Mesorhizobium japonicum MAFF 303099: one gene and its partners. The protein of the gene in region 1 interacts with the protein of each later gene in a pairwise test. Links are inferred from orthologs where the notes say so. Each region holds a gene or a part of one and is shown in the gene's direction. Other genes may lie near its edges.

Region 1 (6,326 bases):
TCCACGACGCCGACGGCTACTGCGTCTGCCCGCAAGGGACCGAAGTGCGCAACGGCGCCTGCCGTCCGATCCGGCCGAAGCCCCAGGAGTGCCGCATCCCCGGGCAGATCCGCAATGCCGATGGCGACTGCGTCTGCCCGCAAGGGACCGAGGTGCGCAACGGCGCCTGCCGTCCGGTGCGGCCGAAGCCTCAGCAGTGCCGCATCCCCGGCCAGATCCGCAATGCCGATGGCGATTGCGTCTGTCCGCAGGGCACCGAGGTGCGCAACGGGGCCTGCCGTCCGGTCCGGCCGAAGCCTGAGCAGTGCGCCATCCGCGGCCAGGTCCACGATGCCAATGGCGATTGCGTCTGCCCACGTGGGACCGAGGTGATCGACGGGGCATGCCGACGCAAGCAGCCGCAACTGGAGCAGTGCGACATACGCGGCCAGGTCCACAACAAGCGCGGCGAGTGTGTCTGTCCGCGCGGGACCGAGGTGATCGACGGCGCATGCCGCAGGCCCAGGCAGGAGACGGAATGCGCACCGGGCACGCAGATGATCAATGGCCAGTGCCAACCGATCTTCAAGCGGCGCTGCCCGGAAGGCACGATCGGACGGTATCCAAACTGCCGGCCGATCCGCGGGCAGCCGTCCCTGGAGATCAACCCGGGCCTGCTGTTGCAGCAAGTCCTGCCACGGCGTCAGCCGCAGGTCGAGCAGCAGGATCCAGAACCGAACAGGATCCTGAAGCTTCAGCAGCAGTAACCATCTGCTCGACGCCAGACAGAAACCCGCCGGAGCGATCCGGCGGGTTTTCTTCATGGCTCGGGGCAATCGGGGATCGCAGACGCGGCAACGCCCACCCAAGCCTGTGGAGCCGCCACGCCTGCACCCTCGACAAGTCACCCGCCGGGCATTAGGCAGTCGGTCCAGAGTGACCGGTATGAAAAGGGCGCCCGGAAAGGCCTCGAGATGAGCACAAAGACCTTGATCGCACCTTCGGTGCTGGCTTCGGACTTTTCGAAGCTCGGCGACGAGGTCGAAGCCGTCGCGGCCGCGGGCGCCGACTGGATCCATCTCGATGTCATGGATGGCCATTTCGTCCCCAACATCACCTTCGGCCCGCCCGTCATCAAGGCGATCCGCAACCGCACCAAGGCCTTCTTCGACTGCCATCTGATGATTGCGCCGGCCGATCCCTATCTCGCCGCCTTCGCCGAAGCCGGCTGTGACGGCATGACGGTGCATGCCGAGGCCGGACCGCATCTCGACCGCTCGCTGCAGACCATCAGGAATCTTGGCAAGAAGGCCGGTGTGTCGCTCAATCCGGCGACGCCGGAAACGATGATCGAATATGTGCTCGACCGGCTCGACCTGATCCTGATCATGACCGTCAATCCGGGCTTCGGCGGCCAGGCCTTCATCCCGGGGATCGTCGACAAGGTGAGAAGGGTCAAGGCGCTGATCGGCGACCGGCCGATCCGCATCGAGATCGATGGCGGCGTTTCGCCCGAAACGGCGCCCCTGGTCACGGCAGCCGGCGCCGATGTGCTGGTGGCGGGTGCGGCCATCTTCAAAGGCGGCAGTGTCGAAGCCTACCGCGCCAACATCGAAGCGATCAGGACAGCGGCCGACAAGGCCGCCGGCTGACGCGCCACCACGAATCAGATTCGCTGAAAGGCCTGATTCGGGCGAACCGCCCGCTGTCTTTGCGCGCGACAGAAAAGATGCTCGCACAGGCACACGCCAAACAGATAATCCTGCGTGCATACGAAACACGTTAAGTTTCTACTGGTTGCAGCGACGCGCAAATTTCCACGATCGGATGCAGATCGGGCGTATATTCCTTTGTGCTTAAGTACTATGGCGCTATCTTCTGCTTGAGCCGCTTGACGCAGACACTGTATGGTACAAGTACGAAAGGGTTGTTTAGGACTCGCATTGCCCGGAGAAAAATGGGGACAAGGAGTCAACCTTGACATATGGAGCTGCCAACCTGAACGACGACGGCACAGGATCCAAGAGCACACTCGCCAGCACGGTCTATCACCAATTGCGGGATGATCTTCTCGGCGGCGCTCTTGAAACCGAAAGCAAACTGCGGGTCGAGTGGGTTGTTTCCAAATATGGCGCCGGCGCTTCGCCGGTTCGTGAAGCTCTTAATCGCCTTGCCTCCGAAGGACTTCTTGGTCGCCACGACCAGCGTGGCTTTTTCATCATGCCGGTCAGTGCGGCGGAGCTCGAGGAGCTGACGCGGACCCGCTGCTGGCTCGAGGAGCGGGCGCTTCGCGAATCCATCGCCCACCGCACCGCCGAATGGGAAGAACAGCTGGTGCTGGCGCTGCATCGCCTGGGCCGCGCCTCGCGTCTTTCGCCGCAAAATGCCACGTCGCTCGATCCGGACTGGGAGAAATTGCACCGCACCTTTCATCGGGTGCTGATCTCGGCCTGCCGGTCGCACTGGCTGGTGGGTTTCTGCGATCAGCTTTCCGATCACGCCTATCGCTACCGGCAAATGGCCAATGACGGCGAAAGCATCCCGCGCGACGATTTCGCCGAACACCGGCAGATCGCCGAATACGCGCTGGACGGCAATGCCGACGAGGCCGTCAAGGCCTTGATCGATCACTACCAGCTGACCGCTTCCATATGCATGGAACGTTTCAAGCAAGGCGAAGTCGCAAAGGTCGCCGCCTCGGCCGAACGCGCCCGGCGGTAACGATCTTTCCTTCGGCGCCTTGGCGCAATCCTCGCGACCGTTCGGCGGACGTGAGGTGCCGGACCGCCGTTTGCGGTCTTGACGGCATGGCCGGGAAACGCGAACTCTTCGCCGCCGACTCATGTCGCCCCAAAGGCATTGCCGGCGTCGCCATTGCCGTCACTGCAGGAAGACTTCATGAGCAATCATCTGTTCGATGCGTTCCGGTCCCGGATGCCGGCGCCCGGGCATCTGTTGATGGAAACCGATGACGGGCGCTCGCTGAGCTATGGCGACATGCTGGCGCGGTCGGCACAGTTCGCGCACGCGCTGCTGCAATTGGATGTCGAGCCCGGCGACCGGGTGGCCGTGCAGGTCGAGAAGAGCCCGGAGGCGCTGCTGCTCTATCTCGCCTGCGTGCGCGCCGGTGCCGTCTTCCTGCCGCTCAACACCGCCTACACGCTGACCGAACTCGGCTATTTCTTCGGGGATGCAGCGCCGCGCGTCATCGTCTGCGATCCGGCAAGGGCGGCCGATATCGGGCGCATGGTCGAGCCATCCGGCGCCGTCGTCGTCACGCTCGACCGCAACGGCCGGGGATCGCTGGCGGACCAGGCCTCGCGTCTGCCGTCGGATTTTCACGATGTGGCGCGCGGGCCGGATGATCTCGCGGCAATCCTCTACACGTCGGGAACGACCGGCCGCTCGAAAGGCGCCATGCTCAGCCACGAGAACCTGGCCTCGAATGCACGGGTGCTGGTCGAGCAATGGCGCTTCACATCAGGCGACGTGCTGATCCACGCACTGCCGATCTTTCACACCCATGGCCTGTTCGTCGCCACCAACGTCGTCCTGATGGCGGGCGCCGCGATGCTGTTCGAGCAGAAATTCGATCCGGCCCGCATCGTCGCGCTGCTGCCGCGCGGCACCGCGCTGATGGGCGTGCCGACCTTTTATGTGCGCCTGCTGCAGCAGGATGGACTGGACCGGCAGGCGGCGAAGACTATCCGCCTGTTCGTGTCCGGCTCCGCGCCGCTGCTGGCCGACACGCACAAGGCCTGGCGCGAGCGCACCGGCCACGCCATCCTCGAACGCTACGGCATGACCGAGACCAACATGAACACCTCGAACCCCTATGAGGGCGAACGGCGCGCCGGCACGGTCGGCTTCCCCTTGCCGGGTGTCGCTTTGCGCATCGCCGATCCCGACACGGGCAAGCCGCTGGCCCAAGGCGAAGTCGGCATGATCGAGGTCAAGGGTCCGAACGTTTTCGGCGGCTATTGGCGCATGCCGGAAAAGACCAAGGCGGAATTCCGCGCCGACGGTTTCTTCATCACCGGCGATCTCGGCATGGTCGACACCGACGGCTATGTCCATATCGTCGGCCGCGGCAAGGATCTGATCATTTCGGGCGGCTACAACATCTATCCGAAGGAGCTCGAAAGTGAGATCGACGCGCTTGATGGAGTGAGCGAAAGCGCCGTCATCGGCGTCGCCCATCCGGATTTCGGCGAAGGCGTCACCGCGGTCGTCGTGCGAGCGCCGGGGGCAGCGATCACCGGAGCCGAAGTGCTTGGCGCAATCGCCGGACGCCTGGCTAGGTACAAGCATCCGAAGCAGGTGATCTTCGTCGACGAATTGCCGCGCAACACGATGGGCAAGGTCCAGAAGAATCTTCTGCGAGACGCCTACAAGGATCTCTACACATCCTAGATCAGTTCACCGTTTCACGGAAACGGCGAACTGATCTAACTCTTTGTTTCGACGCAATTCCCCAGGGAAAGCGCTACGCTTTTCCCAGGAAAACCGCACACACTTTTCCTGGAATTGCTCTAGGCAGCGGGCGCGCCGTTACTTCGTCTTACGCGGCTTTTCGATCCTCGTGCCGGAACCCCACAAGGCGCGCTGAAATAGCCCGCGTTTGCGGTTGCGCGCCATGAGATCGATATCCCCGACCAGTTTCGCGCCGCCCTTGCGCCGCTCCAGCGTGATCTTGCGGGTGTGGAACGCTTCCAGTTCGGCGCGATGCGCCACGCTGACGATGGTGACCTCAGGCAGTTCGCGGATCACCATTTCCATCATCTGGTCCTGGCTCTTTTCGTCCAGCGCCGACGTCGCCTCGTCCAGCACGACGATGTCGGGGCGATGCAGCAAAAGGCGCGCGAAGGCGACACGTTGCTTTTCGCCGCCCGACAGGGTCTGGTCCCAGGGTGCTTCCTCCTTGATCCGGCCGGCGAGGTGACCGAGGCCGACCTTGTCGAGGGCGGCCTTGATCTGCTCGAGCTTCCAAGTGTTGGCCGCCGCGGGGTAGGCGACCACCCGGCGCAGCGTGCCCGAAGGGATGTAGGGCCGCTGCGGCAGCATGAACAGCCGCTTGTCGGGATGGAAATTGACGCTGCCGCTTCCCCACGGCCACAGGCCGGCGATCGCCCGCACAAGCGTTGATTTGCCCGAGCCGGATTCGCCTGAAACCAGCACCCTCTCGCCCGCTTCGACCGCGACTTCGGTTTCCTTCACCATGGACGTGCCGTCGTCGAGCGTCACGGAGAGATTGTCGAGGGAGAGCATCGTGTCGCCCTTGGTCTCGCCGTGTTGGATGCGCCCGAGCTCGTCGCTCTGCTCGGCGCGCTCGAGCCCGTCGAGCGACATCATCAGCGAGGCGATGCGGCGTGCGGAGGCGTTCCAGTCGGCGAGGCGCGGATAGTTGTCGACCAGCCAGCCGAAAGAGCCTTGCACGATGGCGAAGGCGGAGGCGGCCTGCATGACCTGGCCGAGCGACATCGAGCCTTCGAGGAACTTTGGCGCGCACAGCAGCACCGGCACGACCGGCGCGAACAGGCTCGATCCCTGCGACACCAATGCCGTGCGCATGTGCTGGCCGGTCAGTTGCGCCCAGCGTTTCAGCACGCCGGAAAAGGTCTTGTCGATGCCGCTGCGTTCCTCTTCTTCGCCGCCCAGCAAGGCGATGCTCTCGCCGTTTTCGCGCACGCGCGTCAGCACGTAGCGGAACTCGGCTTCTGCCTGGTTCTTCTCCTCGGACAGCCGCACGAAATTGCGGCCGATGACGAACATCGACGTGGAGGTGATCGCGGCATAGATCACCGCCGTGACGACGAGGAAGCCTGGCACCGTGAAGGTCGAGCCTCCCAGGTTGAAGCTCAAGGCCCCGCCGATCGTCCACAGCACCACGATGAAGGTCGAGGCCGAAAGGGTGGCGACGATCACGCCGGCGACGAAGTCGACCGGCGCCTCGGTGGCCACCCGCAGGTCTTCCGAGAGGCGGGCCTCGGGGTTCTGGTGGTCGCCCTGCACGAGATTCAGCTGGTAGTAGCGGCCATTGGCGAGCCAGCGCGCGATCACCGAGGTGGACAGCCAGGATCGCCAGCGACGCTGCATCGTCATGCGAAGGTAGACCTGCGCGACAACAAGGCTCATGCTGCCGATGACGAGCGGCACGAACACCGCGCTGAGAAAATACACGGTGTGGGCGTCGCGCTTCTCGATGGCGTCGAAAATCGAACGGTTCCAGACATTGATCCCGTACTGGAAGCCGACATTGATGCCGATCAGGATCAGCAGCCCGATCGTCAATGGCCAGCCGAGCCTGTCGCCGTGCCGCCCCCAATAGCCACGCCCGCTGATCCAGA
Region 2 (3,001 bases), 690 kb from region 1 along the record:
GTGACCGGCAGCGGACGCGAACTGGAGGGCGCCTTCAATCAGCTGCTGTTCCGGCAGTCGTTCGAGCCGCAGATCACCATCGATCGTATCGACGAGATCCTCGGCCACATCTATCGCACCGGCGAGCCGAAGCGGGTCCGTATCGAGGATATCCAGCGCATCGTGGCGCGCCACTACAATGTGTCGAAGACCGAATTGCTGTCCAATCGGCGCACGCGCACCATCGTCAAGCCGAGGCAGGTCGCCATGTACCTGTCGAAGGTGATGACGCCGCGCTCCCTGCCCGAAATCGGACGGCGCTTCGGCGGCCGCGACCACACCACGGTTCTGCATGCCGTGCGCAAGATCGAGGACCTTTCCGGCAACGACAACACGCTGGCCCAGGAACTCGAGCTGTTGCGGCGGCTGATCAACGACCAGGCCTGACCGGTCCAGAACAGGCAAGCCGGAACTGCGCTAGAATTCAATGGCTTGCCTGCCCAGCGATGAGCCCGAAATGGGCTCGCGGTATCGGCCGGCGACGATCCGGATTCCGGATTCAGCACACCGGCTGGCGGTCTTCGCGGCGTTTATCCCCAGAAAGCCCGCGCAGCCGGCCCGAACCGGTGTCGCGGGCTTGCGTTTGCGGGCTTTTTCCTGTCAGTTTACGCAGATTCTGAGCCTGTTCAGACCTTTCGCGGGGCGCCGCCAGCCGGAGACCCGCTCATCCTTTCAAGCGAGCCTGTTTCGTCATGCGTGTTATCCTGGAACGGTCAAATCTCCTGAAGTCGCTCAACCACGTCCACCGTGTGGTCGAACGGCGCAACACGATACCGATCCTGTCCAATGTGCTGCTCAGCGCCGAAGGCGCCAGCCTGGAAATGAAGGCCACCGACCTCGACCTGGAGGTGACCGAAGCAACGCCCGCCAAGGTGGAGCGTGGCGGGGCGACGACGGTTCCCGCGCATCTGCTCTACGACATCGTGCGCAAGCTCTCGGACGGCGCCGAGGTGATGCTGAAGACGGACGAGGACGGCAACGCCATGACGGTGACGTCGGGCCGCTCGAGCTTCCGCCTGCAGTGCCTGCCGCAATCCGACTTCCCCGAACTTTCGGCCGGATCGTTCTCGCATATCTTCCGGCTCGACTCGGTTGCCCTGAAGGGTCTGATCGAGAAGACGCAGTTCGCCATTTCCACCGAGGAGACGCGCTACTATCTCAACGGCATTTACCTGCACACGCATGAAGTCGGCGGCAAGCTGAAGCTGCGCTCGGTGGCGACCGACGGCCACCGCCTGGCGCGCGCCGAAATCGACGCGCCGGCGGGTTCCGAAGGCATGCCGGGCATCATCATTCCGCGCAAGACGGTGAGCGAGCTGCAGAAACTGGTCGACGATCCGGATGTCGCCGTGACCACCGAACTGTCCGATACCAAGATCCGCTTCACCATCGGCAGCGTGGTCCTGACCTCGAAACTAATCGACGGCACCTTCCCCGATTATCAGCGGGTCATTCCGACCGGCAACGACAAGAAGCTGATCCTCGACCGCCAGAGCTTTGCCGCAGCGGTCGATCGCGTCTCGACCATTTCCTCCGAACGCGGCCGCGCGGTGAAGCTTTCGATCAGCGAAGGCCAGGTGACGCTTGCGGTCAACAACCCGGATTCCGGCAGCGCCACCGAGGAACTGGCGGCCGATTACTCGTCCGACCCGATCGAGATCGGCTTCAACGCCAAATATTTGCTGGATGTCGCCGCCCAGCTCACCGGTACGGAAGCCAAATTCATGCTGGCCGATGCCGGTTCGCCGACGCTGATCCACGACATGGCCGACGAGACCGCGCTTTACGTGCTGATGCCGATGCGGGTGTAGCCGGCGCTGCATCATCGATCCGGCTCTGCGACAGGACCGGCGGCAAGGACAATGGTTGCGGCACTTCTACAGGCGGATAGCGGTTGCCGGCACAGACTCATATAAGTAAGCTTACACTTACGAATTTCCGCAACTATGCGGCGCTGGCGATCGATCTCGCCCCGGGCGCCGTCGTGTTTTCCGGCGACAATGGCGCCGGCAAGACCAACCTCCTCGAAGCGATTTCCCTTCTGACGCCCGGGCGTGGCCTGCGCCGTGCCCCTTACGCCGATGTCGCGCGCGAAGGCGGCGATGGCGGCTTTGCGCTGCATGCCCGGCTCGACGGCCCCGACGGCCAGGTCGAGATCGGCACGGGCATTTCGGTTGGCGAGGGCGAAGGCGGCAGGCGGGTTCGCATCAACGGCGCGACCGCCCGATCGGCCGAAGACATGCTGGAATGGCTGCGCGTGGTGTGGCTGACGCCGGCCATGGATGCGCTGTTCACCGGACCGGCCGCGGATCGCCGGCGCTTTCTCGACCGACTGGTGCTGGCGATCGATCCCGGCCACGGCCAGCGTGCCCTCGACTACGAAAAGGCGATGCGTGGCCGTAATCGCCTGCTTACGGATGGGTCCCGGGATGATCGCTGGTTCGAGGCGATCGAGACGCAGATGGCCGAAACCGGCGTCGCCATTGCGGCGGCGCGCGCCGAACTGGTGCGCCTGCTCGCCGCCATGATCGACAGGCTGCCCGACACGGGACCGTTCCCGCAGGCCGACATCAGCCTTTCGGGCGATCTGGAAGCCGAGGTTTCCAGTGCGCCGGCGGTCGATGTCGAGGAGCGGTTCCGCCGCGCGCTCGCTGGTGGCCGTGATCGCGATCGCGCCGCGGGGCGAACGCTCGAAGGCCCGCACCGCTCCGATCTCCTGGTGCGGCATCGGCCCAAGGCGATGCCGGCCGAGCTTTGTTCGACCGGCGAGCAGAAGGCCTTGCTGGTCGGCATCGTGCTCTCGCACGCGCGGCTGACCGGCGAGATGTCCGGCATGACGCCGATACTGCTGCTCGACGAGATCGCCGCCCATCTCGACGGCGGGCGGCGGGCGGCGCTGTTCTCGATCCTCGAGGAGTTGAACTGCCAGGCCTTCATGACGGGGACCGATGCCGCGCTGTTT
Region 3 (6,424 bases), 3.5 Mb from region 1 along the record:
TGATTGGCCGCCGCCGAAAAAGTCGGGAACTTTCGCCCGTCCTCCTCATTGTCGAAGCAGAGTTCAACGACAACGAGGAGCAGATCATGACAACACAGACAGGCCACACCGAAGCCATTGCCGCTTCGCGCGTCATCGGCACGTCGGTCTACAATACTGAAGGCAGGAGCATCGGCAGCATCGAGGACATCATGCTCGACAAGACGTCGAACGGCATCATGTTCGCGGTGATCGGCTTTGGCGGCTTTCTCGGCATCGGCGAGAAGTACCACGCCATTCCCTGGGCCAGTCTCGACTACGACGAGAACAGGGGCGGTTATGTCGTGCCCTTCTCGAAGGAGCAGCTGAAAGCAGCACCCGCCTATTCGATCAACGAATTGGCCGGCGCGGATGGCGAGGCGGCGCGCGACGCATCCTATGAGTATTACAAGGTCACGCCCTACTGGCATTGACGCAATCACAATCAAAAAGGGCCCCGTCTCGACGGGGCCCTTTTTATTCAACGCGAACGCCTATTCGCTGGTGCTCAACGCCGACAAAGGCGCAAGAGCCTTTGGTGGCGATTGCTTGCTGTCGCACGACGTCAGCAACGCAGCCGCGATCAGGAACAAACTGACGATACCGCTCAACTCGGACATGGCGAAACTCCTCCTGTTTCGCCCCGCGCGACAACAGCCATAACCCGAAATGGACGTCCGGCCGCATGACTTATGATGACAGAAATTTGCGCTTCGTGAATCGGGCCGGCGGCACTATTCCGCCATGGCCGGATTGCCTTTTGCGTCGCTTTGGCTAAGACGGGCGCGACCTTTCGTCAGATCAATCGGGGACATCGCAATGACCGCCATCATCGACATTGTCGGACGTGAAATCCTGGACAGCCGTGGAAACCCGACCGTCGAGGTCGATGTTGTACTTGAAGACGGTTCGATGGGCCGCGCCGCGGTGCCGTCGGGCGCCTCGACCGGCGCCCATGAAGCCGTCGAGCTTCGCGACGGCGGCGCCCGCTATCTCGGCAAGGGCGTGCTCAAGGCCGTAGAGGCGGTCAATGGCGAGCTGTTCGAAGCGATCGGCGGCATGGAAGCCGAAAACCAGATCCATATCGATCAGACCATGATCGAGCTTGATGGCACGCCCAACAAGAGCCGGCTCGGCGCCAATGCCATTCTCGGCGTTTCGCTGGCGGTGGCCAAGGCCGCGGCCGATGCCGCCGGCCTGCCGCTCTATCGCTATGTCGGCGGCACCAAGGCGCACATTCTGCCTGTGCCGATGATGAACATCATCAATGGCGGCGCCCATGCCGACAATCCGATCGACTTCCAGGAATTCATGATCCTGCCGGTCGGCGCGCCGACTTTGCGTGAAGGCGTGCGCTGGGGCTCGGAAATCTTCCACACGCTGCGCAAGAAGCTGAAGGATGCCGGCCACAACACCAATGTCGGCGACGAGGGCGGCTTTGCCCCGAACCTGAAGAGCGCGCCGGTGGCGCTCGATTTCATCATGGAATCGATCGAGAAGGCCGGCTTCAAGCCGGGCGAGGAAATCGCGCTCGGCCTCGATTGCGCCGCGACCGAGTTCTTCAAGGACGGCAATTACGTCTATGAAGGCGAGAAGAAGACGCGCGATCCCAAGGCCCAGGCCAAGTACCTTGCCAAGCTCGCCGCCGACTATCCGATCGTCTCGATCGAGGACGGCCTTGCCGAGGACGACTGGGAAGGCTGGAAATATCTGACCGACTTGATCGGCAAGAAGACACAGCTGGTCGGCGACGACCTTTTCGTCACCAACACGGCGCGGCTGCGCGACGGCATCCGCATGGGCGTTGCCAATTCGATCCTGGTCAAGGTCAACCAGATCGGCTCGCTGACGGAAACGCTCGATGCCGTCGAGACCGCGCACAAGGCTGGCTACACCGCCGTCATGTCGCACCGTTCGGGCGAGACCGAGGATTCGACCATCGCCGATCTCGCCGTCGCCACCAATTGCGGGCAGATCAAGACCGGCTCGCTGTCGCGCTCCGACCGCATGGCCAAATACAACCAGCTGATCCGCATCGAGGAAGAGCTTGGCAAGCAGGCGCGTTACGCCGGCAAGTCGGTGATCAAGGGCTGATCCGGAGCAAATTTCCAGGGAATGTGTAGGGCGGGTCATTCGCCCACCGCCAACGCGCGTCACACGGCCTCATGTGACCGCGCTGCGCACCCTCGGTCCTGGCCCTTGAGCAAGCTTGGGCGACATCCACTGCCGAGCTTGAAATGGAACGCTTCAGCCGTGGCGGAAAGCGCTCAAGCGCTTTCCGTGCGATGCACGCCTAGTGCCGCCGAGAGGTTTGCAGTGATTTTCCGCATTATATCCGGCGAGTCTCGCTCGACACCGTAGACGAAGCCTGGGAAATCGAGTGGTTTCTGGTGAGACCAAATCGCCTCATGCTGGTCCGGGGGCAGAATCTGGGCCGGATCGCCGACGGCAATCCAGCCGATCGGTACGACCATACCAGGTTCGAGGCGGGTACGCAGGTGAACGATGCCATTGATGCGGACTTCAGATCCGCGGCCTATATGCGCGCCATGGAACACCGCCGCACCTGTAGCGATAAAGACTTCATCGCCGATTTCCGCACCAACCACGTGGCTGTTGGGGCCTACAAGGCAATGATTTCCCATGGTGCAAGGATGACTTGCTGTGGCCCGGATCACCGCATTTTCCAACACGATACAGTCGCGGCCAATGCGGATCGAGCCGCCTGCCTCCGCCACAAGGCGGGCACCGTGCATGACCCGGCTGCCGGCGCCAATGACGACATCGCCACATACGGTGGCATCCGGGGCGACCCAAGCATCGGTGTCGATCGCAGGCGAATGCCCTGCATAAGAAACGATCATCGCCCGCTCTCCTTTCTCTCGATCTCAGCCGCGCGGCAGCCGATCGGGCAAATCTCATGCCCGCAAAGATCATGCTCGCAGAGGCGACACGTTGTTCTCGCCAAAGCGCGGGAAGTCGTCGCCCCGGCTAGAATCTCATCCAGCATGGAAACAAAGTGCCGCCGCTTGTCCGGCTGCAGCGCAGACAGCAATCCGTCGAGCGCGGCGAGCCGAAGAGCTTGCATTTCCTTTACCTCGGCGTGGCCAGTCTCCGTCAGTGTCAGCGGCGTGACGCGACCCTCCGGGTTGCCACGCACGATCAGCGCCTGCCGTTCCAGGCCGTCGATCAAACGCACGGCAGTCGGTTGACTGACGCCGACGACCTCGGCGAGTTCGGTCGTCGTCAACCCCGGTTTGAAGTGCAGCATCGACAGCACCGCCGCGGCACTTGGCGAAAGCTCTCTCAACGAGGCTTCCGTCCTGTCGCGAATCATGGCGCCGAGCGCGCCGAGCTTGTTGGCGTCCAATAATTGCATAGCATATGCATATGTCATTTCAGCAGAACGTCAACCACTTTCCCGCATGCAAGCTTTGCGACCGCAAAGGATTGAGAAGAAAAACCGACGGCCGGATGCAACCTGCCGGATCAGGCCATGTCCCGCTCGCCAAATCCCAAGGTCCGTAACCGTCCGTTAAGCACAATCGAGCGAAAAAGATGGAGCCGCATGAGTTCGCGGCCGCGAGGATTCGGATCATGTGGACGCGTCAGCACAAGCAGAGAAATACCGGCCGACTGATCATCCCTTCGCTTTGCGTGGTGTTCCTGGCCTATTTCGGCTTCCACGCCTATCACGGCGAGTTCGGCATCAATTCGAAATATCAGCTGGAAGCCCAGACGGTTGCGCTGCAGGCTCAGCTCGATGCGATCAAGGCCCGTCGGATGGAACTCGAACGGCGCGTTCGGCTGATGCATGACGGCACGCTGGAGAAGGACATGCTTGACGAACAGGCGCGCAGGGCGCTCAATCTGTCCCAGGCCGATGAAATCACCATCATGCTGCCGGCCTCGTCGAAATAACTGAACTTCAGTTAATCGGCAATATTTTCAATGATTTTAACCGCTTAGGCGCATGCCAGCTATGCAAATTCGTCATGGCGCAACGCTGTGACGCGTGTTAGCCTTGCATAAATCGGTGGGGAGAGCTGATCTTCCCAGGGCGGATTTCATCCTGCCCTAATGTCCGCAAAGAGACGCCAACAGGGAGTGATGCATGGCCACCGCAGCCAGAAAAGCGCCTGCCAAATCGAAATCCGAAGGCAAATCAGGGCTTTCCGCGCCCAAGCCTGCTGAATTCACCAAGGACGAAGAGCTTGCCGCCTATCGGCACATGCTGCTCATCCGCCGCTTCGAGGAAAAGGCCGGCCAGCTCTACGGCATGGGCTTCATCGGCGGCTTCTGCCATCTCTATATCGGCCAGGAGGCTGTCGTCACCGGCATGAAGATGGCGCTGATCGACGGCGACCAGATGATCACAGCCTATCGCGACCACGGCCACATGCTAGCCATGGAGCTTTCGCCGCGTGGTGTCATGGCCGAGCTGACCGGACGCCGTGGCGGCCTGTCCAAGGGCAAGGGCGGCTCCATGCACATGTTCTCTAAGGAGAAGCATTTTTACGGCGGCCACGGCATTGTCGGCGCGCAGGTGTCGCTCGGCACCGGCCTGGCCTTCGCCAATCGCTACCGCGACAACAACAACGTCTCGCTGACCTATTTCGGCGACGGCGCCGCCAACCAGGGCCAGGTCTATGAAAGCTTCAACATGGCCTCGCTGTGGAAACTGCCGGTGATCTACATCATCGAGAACAACCGCTACGCCATGGGCACCTCGGTGTCGCGATCTTCGGCCGAAACCAATTTTTCGCATCGCGGCGCTTCGTTCAAGATTCCGGGCATCCAGGTCGACGGCATGGATGTGCGTGCGGTCAAATCCGCCGGCGATCAGGCGACCGAATGGTGCCGCGCCGGCAACGGGCCGATCATTCTCGAAATGCAGACCTACCGCTACCGCGGTCACTCGATGTCTGACCCGGCGAAATACCGCTCGAAGGAAGAAGTGCAGAAGATGCGCTCAGAGCATGACCCGATCGAACAGGTCAAGGCTCGGTTGACCGAGAAGAAGTGGGCGACCGAGGACGAGCTCAAGACCATCGACAAGGAGGTTCGCGACATCGTCGCCGACGCCGCCGAATTTGCCCAGAACGATGCGGAGCCGGATCCGTCCGAGCTCTGGACCGATATCGTATTGTAAGGGGAGGGCCAGGACATGCCGATCGAAATTCTCATGCCCGCTCTCTCGCCAACCATGGAAGAGGGCAATCTTTCCAAGTGGTTGAAGAACGAGGGCGACAAGGTCGTCGCCGGCGACGTCATCGCCGAGATCGAGACCGACAAGGCGACGATGGAGGTCGAAGCCGTCGATGAGGGCACGCTCGCCAAGATCGTGGTTCCCGCCGGCACCGAGGGCGTCAAGGTCAACGCGGTGATCGCCGTGCTTGCGGTTGAAGGCGAAGACACCGACAAGGCCGGCGAAGGCATCGGCGAAGAGCCCGCCAAGGCTGAAACGGCTTCACCGGCACCAGTTGCTGCCAAGAGCGAGGCCGCCGCACCAGTCGCGGCAGCACCGAAGACCGAGATCGCCGCCGATCCTGACATCCCTGCCGGCACCGAAATGGTCTCGACCACGGTACGCGAAGCACTGCGCGATGCCATGGCCGAAGAGATGCGCCGCGACGGCGATGTCTTCGTCATGGGCGAGGAGGTCGCCGAATACCAGGGCGCCTACAAGATCACCCAAGGCTTGCTGCAGGAATTCGGGCCGCGTCGCGTCGTCGACACGCCGATCACCGAGCATGGTTTTGCCGGCGTCGGCGTCGGTGCGGCGATGGCTGGGCTGAAGCCGATCGTCGAGTTCATGACCTTCAATTTCGCCATGCAGGCGATCGACCAGATCATCAATTCGGCCGCCAAGACGCTTTACATGTCCGGCGGCCAGATGGGCGCGCCGATCGTATTCCGCGGACCGAACGGGGCCGCTGCCCGCGTCGCCGCCCAGCACTCGCAGTGCTACGCCGCCTGGTACAGCCACATTCCGGGCCTGAAGGTGGTGATGCCGTATACGGCCGCTGACGCCAAGGGCCTGCTCAAGGCGGCGATCCGCGACCCGAACCCGGTCATCTTTCTCGAGAACGAAATCCTCTACGGCCAGTCCTTCGACGTGCCGAAGCTTGATGATTTCGTGCTGCCGATCGGCAAGGCCCGCATCCACAAGCAAGGCAAGGACGTCACCATCGTCTCCTTCGGCATCGGCATGACCTACGCGGTCAAGGCGGAAGCGGAATTGCGCGGCCTGGGCATCGACGCCGAGATCATCGATTTGCGCACCATCCGCCCGCTCGACCTCGACACCATCATCGCCTCGGTCAAGAAGACCAACCGGCTGGTCGTCGTTGAAGAAGGCTTCCCGCAGAGCTCGGTCGGCGACCACATCGCCAACCAGGTGTCG

Evidence for each region.
Region 2: the proteins of rpe (region 1) and dnaN interact in binary tests that used the Escherichia coli proteins (3 or more experiments, as listed by UniProt). The link is inferred for Mesorhizobium japonicum MAFF 303099 from one-to-one orthologs.
Region 3: the proteins of rpe (region 1) and eno interact in binary tests that used the Escherichia coli proteins (3 or more experiments, as listed by UniProt). The link is inferred for Mesorhizobium japonicum MAFF 303099 from one-to-one orthologs.

The regions. Positions count from the first base shown.
Region 1 is NC_002678.2:3,780,274-3,786,599, forward strand. The notes cover bases 1-2,792. They hold rpe (ribulose-phosphate 3-epimerase), read left to right. Parts: upstream 1-953; coding sequence 954-1,631; downstream 1,632-2,792. Other genes in these bases: MAFF_RS19585 (hypothetical protein), read left to right, coding at 1-746; MAFF_RS19595 (GntR family transcriptional regulator), read left to right, coding at 1,957-2,700. Outside these bases: MAFF_RS19600 (malonate--CoA ligase), read left to right, coding at 2,878-4,392; MAFF_RS19605 (ABC transporter ATP-binding protein/permease), read right to left, coding at 4,531-6,326. UniProt on the Escherichia coli protein: Catalyzes the reversible epimerization of D-ribulose 5-phosphate to D-xylulose 5-phosphate.
Region 2 is NC_002678.2:4,474,823-4,477,823, reverse strand. Bases 1-2,790 are described here. They hold dnaN (DNA polymerase III subunit beta), read left to right. Parts: upstream 1-731; coding sequence 732-1,850; downstream 1,851-2,790. Other genes in these bases: recF (DNA replication/repair protein RecF), read left to right, coding at 1,934-2,790; dnaA (chromosomal replication initiator protein DnaA), read left to right, coding at 1-426. In the rest of the region: more of recF, read left to right, coding at 2,791-3,001. UniProt on the Escherichia coli protein: Confers DNA tethering and processivity to DNA polymerases and other proteins. Acts as a clamp, forming a ring around DNA (a reaction catalyzed by the clamp-loading complex) which diffuses in an ATP-independent manner freely and bidirectionally along dsDNA.
Region 3 is NC_002678.2:266,639-273,062, forward strand. Bases 85-2,974 are described here. They hold eno (phosphopyruvate hydratase), read left to right. Parts: upstream 85-837; coding sequence 838-2,112; downstream 2,113-2,974. Other genes in these bases: MAFF_RS02535 (PRC-barrel domain-containing protein), read left to right, coding at 87-452; MAFF_RS41125 (hypothetical protein), read right to left, coding at 513-638; MAFF_RS02545 (gamma carbonic anhydrase family protein), read right to left, coding at 2,286-2,882; MAFF_RS02550 (MarR family winged helix-turn-helix transcriptional regulator), read right to left, coding at 2,879-2,974. Also shown: MAFF_RS02530 (dodecin family protein), read left to right, coding at 1-3; more of MAFF_RS02550, read right to left, coding at 2,975-3,397; MAFF_RS02555 (FtsB family cell division protein), read left to right, coding at 3,616-3,939; pdhA (pyruvate dehydrogenase (acetyl-transferring) E1 component subunit alpha), read left to right, coding at 4,133-5,170; MAFF_RS02565 (pyruvate dehydrogenase complex E1 component subunit beta), read left to right, coding at 5,186-6,424. UniProt on the Escherichia coli protein: Catalyzes the reversible conversion of 2-phosphoglycerate (2-PG) into phosphoenolpyruvate (PEP). It is essential for the degradation of carbohydrates via glycolysis.